Regions from separate parts of the Streptomyces sp. Edi2 genome, predicted to be linked through region 1. Evidence: riboswitches for the same ligand, from Rfam matches in the RefSeq annotation. Region 1 holds a riboswitch; the other holds the start of a gene.
The links. A riboswitch is a leader RNA that binds a small molecule or an ion and turns the genes downstream of it on or off. The one in region 1 is predicted to bind glycine.
Positions count from the first base shown of each region.

Region 2: linked by a shared signal. The riboswitch ahead of gcvP (aminomethyl-transferring glycine dehydrogenase) and the one ahead of gcvT (glycine cleavage system aminomethyltransferase GcvT) in region 1 are both predicted to bind glycine.

Region 1 covers NZ_JBEJGX010000003.1:6,344,407-6,347,804, reverse strand. Annotated here, with positions in the region: gene ABR737_RS31350 (enhanced serine sensitivity protein SseB) at 1-504, opposite strand, end outside; gene ABR737_RS31345 (AAA family ATPase) at 597-1,259, opposite strand; glycine riboswitch at 1,558-1,653, shown strand; gene gcvT (glycine cleavage system aminomethyltransferase GcvT) at 1,805-2,932, shown strand; gene gcvH (glycine cleavage system protein GcvH) at 3,079-3,398, shown strand, end outside.
Region 2 covers NZ_JBEJGX010000003.1:1,093,587-1,096,984, reverse strand. Annotated here, with positions in the region: gene ABR737_RS08250 (DNA polymerase IV) at 1-974, shown strand, start outside; gene ABR737_RS08245 (PRC-barrel domain-containing protein) at 878-1,267, opposite strand; glycine riboswitch at 1,382-1,479, shown strand; glycine riboswitch at 1,480-1,606, shown strand; gene gcvP (aminomethyl-transferring glycine dehydrogenase) at 1,667-3,398, shown strand, end outside.

The sequences.
Region 1 (3,398 bases):
GGCGGCCAGGAAGTCCACCGGCTCGTCCTGCCAGTCCGGCTCGAAGAGCCGCACCCGGCCGCCGCTGGGCAGACCGGTCCGCTCCTGGCGCCCCTCCCGGCACAGTTCGGCCACCGCGGGAGGCGGCAGCGGGACGCCGATCGTGCCGTCCGGGTTGACCGCGATGCCGATGTGCGGGGGCAGCCCGCGGGCGAACTCCCGTGCCGGGGCGACGGTGAAGGACATATGCGCGCCGACCGCCCGCAAGAACTCCTGCTCGGAGCTGTAGACCGGGACATAGGCCGCACCGTGCAGCTCGACGGTGGGCAGATCGAGGCCGCGGGTGCCGGGACCGGCGCTCTCCGGTCCGCCGCCGTTGGGCAGCGGCACCCAGACCCTGCTGCGGCCCAGCACCTCGACGATCCGGCCACCGGCGCCCGGGTGCCCGGCCGCGGCGGCCAGCACCTCTTCGAGCTCGTTCGCCGGCCACGCCAGCTGCGGTATCCCCTGCTGCGGAAATGTCATGTGCACCCACCCGTTCCGAACCGCGCCATCTGGCCAAAGACCCTAGACGAGAAGGCGTGCGGAGGGACCCTCGGGGCACGGTGGCGGTGCGCTCAGTCGAAGCTGACCGTCTCCAGGGCGCTCGCCGCCCGCCGGTCGAGCAGGACGGCCGAGTGGCAGCCCTTCGGCAGCCGGGCCGACTCGGCCGCGCCGACCAGCCTGCCCACCGCCCCGCGGTGCCGCGCGAAGGCGTACCCCGACACCCCGCGCCCCCGCGACTCCTGGCCGGACAGCGCCACCTCGGGCGGCACATCGAGCAGCACCAGATGCAGCCCGCGGCCGCCGCGCACCGCCGACCGCGCGATCCAGCCACGCACCCACGCCAGGGTGCCGCAGTCGTGCACCACCACGCTGCCCCCCGAGCGCAGCGCACGGCCCAGCGTCAGGTAGTGGGCGGCCCGGACCAGCGGACGGTAGAGGGCGTACGGCAGCCGGCGCAGCCTGCCGTGCTCCCAGCGCTCGCGGACGTCCTGCGAATCGATGCGGTGCACCACGGCGCCGTGTGCGTCCAGCGGCGGTACGACACGGTGCATCAGGGTGCTCTTGCCGCTGCCCGGCAGACCGGAGACCACCACCAGGTCACCGGCCGGGAACCGCAGCTCGGCGGCCCCCCTCGCCCGTCCGCGGCCCCTCAGGTCCACGACTTCGGCGCCGCGCCCGGGCCGGACGACGGGCCGCGGCCTCCGGCCGGCCCGGGGCCCGGCGGCGGGCGGCACCGCGGGCGCGGTCGCCGGAGGCGCGACGGCCGGAGGCACGACGTCTGAAGTGGCTCCGAATGCCGCTTCACTGTGCACGCGATCGTCCTCCCCGTCCGGTTCTGCTCCGGTTCGAGTCCGTCCCCTACCCGCAGAGTGTCAAGAAAAGGTAATGCCCATCAAGGCTATTGTCCGATCTGCCCACGTCACGGGCGGGGTGACAGCAGGGGCTCCTCTATCGGGCGATCCCGTGCAATGATGTGGCCGCCACGTGCACATCGCGTCTCACCTGTGCACCGCCAACTGCATACCGGCCGTTTGAACCCGCGCGGGAGAGTCCCCGGCCGCCATGGCGGGGCGCCGAAGGAGCAAGTCCTCCCTTGAATCTCTCAGGCCCCTATACCGCGCAGGCGAGGCAGATCTGAAAAGCGAGCCGCAGCCCGGCACACGGGGCGGCTCCACCCAAGGTGCAAACCGGGTCCGTTCGCGGGATCCCGGTGAACCTCTCAGGTTCCGATGACAGATGGGGAGAACGTCTTGTCACCCCTGCCTGGGAGCCCGGAACCATGACTGATGCCCCCCGCCGTACCGCGCTGGACGCCACCCATCGTGCGCTCGGCGCCACCATGACCGACTTCGCCGGCTGGGACATGCCGCTGCGCTACAGCAGCGAGCGTGACGAACACATCGCCGTCCGTACCCGCGCCGGCCTGTTCGACCTCTCCCACATGGGCGAGATCACCGTCACCGGCCCGCAGGCCGCCGACCTCCTCGACTATGCGCTGGTCGGCAACATCGGGGGCGTCAGGACCGGCCGCGCCCGCTACACCATGATCTGTGAGGACCAGGGCGGCATCCTGGACGACCTGATCGTCTACCGCCTGGCCGACCAGGAGTACATGGTCGTCGCCAACGCCTCCAACGCCCAGGTGGTGCTGGATGCGCTGACCGCGCGGGCGGGCGGCTTCGACGCCGCGATCCGCGACGACCGGGACGCCTACGCGCTGCTCGCGGTGCAGGGCCCGGAGTCGCCCGGGATCCTGAAGAAGGTCACCGACGCCGACCTGGACGGCCTGAAGTACTACGCGGGCCTGCCCGGCACCGTCGCCGGCGTCCAGGCGCTGATCGCCCGTACCGGATACACCGGCGAGGACGGCTTCGAGCTGTTCGTCCGGCCGGCCGACGCGGTCGCCCTCTGGGAGGCGCTGACCGAGGCCGGCCAGGACGCCGGTCTGGTGCCCTGCGGCCTGTCCTGCCGGGACACTCTGCGCCTGGAGGCGGGCATGCCGCTGTACGGGCACGAGCTGACGACCTCGACCACGCCGTTCGACGCGGGTCTGGGCCGGGTCGTGAAGTTCGAGAAGACGACCAACAACGGCGACTTCGTCGGCCGTACGGCGCTGGCGGCCGCCGCCGAGCGCGCCGAGGCGAACCCGCCGCGCAAGCTGGTCGGCCTGATCGCCACGGGCCGCCGGGTCCCGCGCGCCGGCTACCCGGTCGTCGCGGCCGACGGCACGGTCATCGGTGAGGTCACCTCCGGGGCCCCCTCTCCCACCCTCGGCAAGCCGGTCGCCATCGCCTACGTCGATGCCGCCTACGCCACACCGGGCACCGAGGGTGTGTGCGTGGACATCCGTGGAAGCCATGAGCCGTACGAGGTCACCGCTCTGCCGTTCTACAAGCGGCAGAAGTAGCACAGACAGCAGAAGCAGGAGCTCACCCGGGGCGGACCCGGCAGCGGCGCGCACCCGTGCGTCTCACTGTGCAAGCCCCTCCCCCTCGGCGTCACCAGGGGCGACCCCCTTCACCACCACACCCTCGCGTACAGGAGAATCGAGCCATGAGCAACCCCCAGCAGCTGCGCTACAGCAAGGAGCACGAGTGGCTGTCGGGCGCCGAGGAAGGCGTCTCGACGGTCGGCATCACCGAGCACGCGGCCAACGCGCTCGGCGACGTCGTCTACGTGCAGCTCCCCGAGGTCGGTGCCACGGTCGCGGCGGGCGAGACCTGCGGCGAGCTGGAGTCGACCAAGTCGGTCAGCGATCTCTACTCGCCCGTCGACGGTGAGATCACCGAGATCAACGAGGATGTCGTCAACGATCCCTCGCTGGTGAACTCCGCCCCGTTCGAGGGCGGTTGGCTGTTCAAGGTGAAGCTCGG
Region 2 (3,398 bases), 5.3 Mb from region 1:
TGGTGGTGATCGAGCCCGGTACCGAGCGGGAGCTGCTGGGCCCGATGACGGTGCGGACGCTGCCCGGGGTGGGGCCCGCGACGGCCGAGACGCTGCGCCGGGCCGGGATCCACACCGTCGCGGAGACCGCGGAGGCCGGCGAGGCCGAGCTGGTGCGGCTGCTGGGCAAGGCGCACGGTGCCGGGCTGTATGCGATGGCGCTGGGGCGGGACGACCGTCCTGTGGTGGCCGAGCGGGACGCGAAGTCGATCTCGGTCGAGGACACCTTCGAGGTCGATCTGACCGACCGGGCGCGGGTGCGGAGCGAGGTACTGCGGCTGGCGGACCGCTGCGTGGAGCGGCTGCGGGCCGCCGGGCGCTCCGGGCGGACGGTGGTCGTCAAGGTGCGCAACTACGACTTCTCGACGCTGACCCGCTCCGAGACGCTGCGTGGGCCCACCGACGACCCCGCGGTGATACGGGAGGCCGCCGTGCGGCTGCTGGAGATGGTGGACACCACCGGCGGGGTGCGGCTGCTGGGCGTGGGGGTCAGCGGCCTGGCCGACTTCACACAGGAAGACCTGTTCGCTCAGGTGGCGACGGAGCGGGAGGCGGCGGAGGCGGAGAAGGCCGCGCGGGCGGCGGCGGAGCTGTCCGGTGGCGCGGCCGCGGCGCGGGAGGCCGAGGAGGACCGGCCGCGGCGCTGGCATCCCGGACTGGACGTGGTGCACGACGAGTACGGCGCGGGCTGGGTGCAGGGGAGCGGGGTGGGGAGGGTGACCGTACGCTTCGAAACGCCATGGTCCGCACCGGGGAGGGTGCGGACCTTTGCTGTCGAGGATCCGGCGCTGCGGCCGGGGGAGCCCCTGCCGCTGGTGGGCGGGGGGCCGGCGGACGGTCAGTCGTCCGAGCCGGCGATCCTGCCGAAGTCCTTGTCACCCGAGCCGGGCGAGGACACCGGGTCGGAGGCCGGGGAGGAGATATCCAGTCGGTAGTGGTGATAGAGCTGAAGTTCCTGCTCAGGGGAGAGATGGCGGCCGACGCCGAAGTCCGGCGCGTCCTTGATCAGCTTGCGGTCGTAAGGAATGTGCAGGCCCTCACCGACCATCTTGCTGGGTTCGAGGGGGACGAACGCGTCCCGGCTGAAGAGTCCGGTGCGCACGGCCGCCCACTCCGGTTCCCCCGTCGCGTCGTCGAGGTAGACCTCGTCGATCGTGCCTATTTTGGCGCCGTTACGGTCGAACGCTTTGCGGCCGATCAGGCTCCGGGGATCGATATCGGTTTGCACGGTCCCTCCAATTGGTCGCAACTGCCCTCTGACAACAACCAAACGGCACATTTCATGCCCTGGCCACTCGAAGGATCCTTCGAGTGCGGCGCTGGTAGGCTGGCCAATGGCCGCTGACCCCGTGCGGGAGAGTCCTTTGTCGTTCGCGGCGAGGGCGCCGAAGGAGCAAATCCTCCCCGGAATCTCTCAGGCACACGTACCGCGTGGGCGAGGTCACTCTGGAAAGCAGGGCGGGCCGCGGAAGGCACAGCTCCGGGACCCCTCCTCACCGACGGTGAAAGCCGGGCCGCCTCGCGCGGGCCGGTGAAGCTCTCAGGTTGAGATGACAGAGGGGGAGGCCGTCCGGGCACCCGTGCCGTGGTGCCCCTCGTAGGTCGTACGACCAGGAGGCCCCCGCAGATGACCACCAATCGCATCTCCTTGACCGAGCTGGAACGCGGCACCCCCTTCGAGCGGCGGCACATCGGTCCCGACCACGAGGCGCAGGCGAAGATGCTCGCGCACATCGGGTTCGGATCGCTGGACGAGCTCACCGACACCGCCGTTCCCGATGTGATCAAGAGCGCGGAGGCGCTCGGGCTGCCGCAGGCCCGTACCGAGGCCGAGGTGCTGCAGGAGCTGCACGGCCTCGCGGACCGCAACCAGGTGCTGGCGTCCATGATCGGACTCGGCTACTACGGCACGTTCACCCCGCCGGTGATCCTGCGCAATGTCATGGAGAACCCGGCCTGGTACACGGCCTACACCCCCTACCAGCCGGAGATCTCGCAGGGGCGCCTCGAGGCGCTGCTGAACTTCCAGACGATGGTCGCCGAGCTGACCGGTCTGCCCACCTCCGGCTCCTCGCTGCTGGACGAGGGCACCGCGGCCGCCGAGGCGATGGCGCTCTCCCGCCGGGTCGGCAAGGTCAAGCAGGGCATCTTCCTGGTCGACGCCGACTGTCTGCCGCAGACCATCGCCGTGATCCAGACCCGTGCGGAGCCCACCGGCGTCGAGGTCGTGGTCGCCGACCTGTCCGACGGCATCCCGGCCGAGATCGCCGAGCGAGGTGTGTTCGGCGTGCTGCTGCAGTACCCCGGCGCCTCCGGTGCGGTCCGTGACCCGCGCGCCGTGATCGAGCAGGCCCACGAGCTGGGCGCGGTCGTCACCGTTGCCGCCGATCTGCTCGCCCTGACGCTGCTGACCTCGCCCGGCGAGCTCGGCGCGGACATCGCCGTCGGCACCACCCAGCGCTTCGGCGTCCCGATGGGCTTCGGCGGGCCGCACGCCGGCTTCATGGCCGTCCGCGACCAGTTCGCCCGCAGCCTGCCCGGGCGTCTGGTGGGCGTCTCCGTCGACGCCGACGGCAACAAGGCCTACCGCCTTGCGCTGCAGACCCGCGAGCAGCACATCCGCCGCGAGAAGGCCACCAGCAACATCTGCACCGCGCAGGTGCTGCTCGCCGTCATGGCCGGCATGTACGCCGTCTACCACGGCCCCGAGGGGCTGCGGACGATCGCCCGCCGCACCCACCGCTACGCCGCGGTCCTCGCCGAAGGCCTGCGGGCCGGCGGGGTGGAAATCGTGCACGGCGCGTACTTCGACACGCTGACCGCGCGGGTGCCCGGCCGGGCGGCCGAGGTCGTCGCCGCCGCCCGCGAGGCCGGGGTCAACCTCCGGCAGGTCGACGCCGACCTCGTCGGTATCGCGTGCGACGAGACCACCGGGCGTGCGCAGCTGGCCGGCGTCTGGGGCGCCTTCGGGGTGCACGGCGACGTCGAGCAGCTGGACGCGGCCGCCGCCGAGACGCTGCCGCAGGACCTGCTGCGCAGCGACGACTACCTCACCCACCCGGTCTTCCACCAGTACCGCTCCGAGACCGCGATGCTGCGCTACCTGCGCACCCTCGCGGACAAGGACTACGCACTGGACCGCGGCATGATCCCGCTCGGCTCCTGCACCATGAAGCTGAACGCGACCACCGAGATGGAGCCGGTCACCTGGCCCGCCTTCGGGCAGCTGCACCCCTTCGCGCCGGCCGCCCAGGCCCAGGGCTATCTCACGCTCATCCAGGAGCTGGAGGAACGGCTGGCCACCGTCACCGGCTATGACAAGGTCTCCATCCAGCCCAACGCCGGATCGCAGGGCGAGC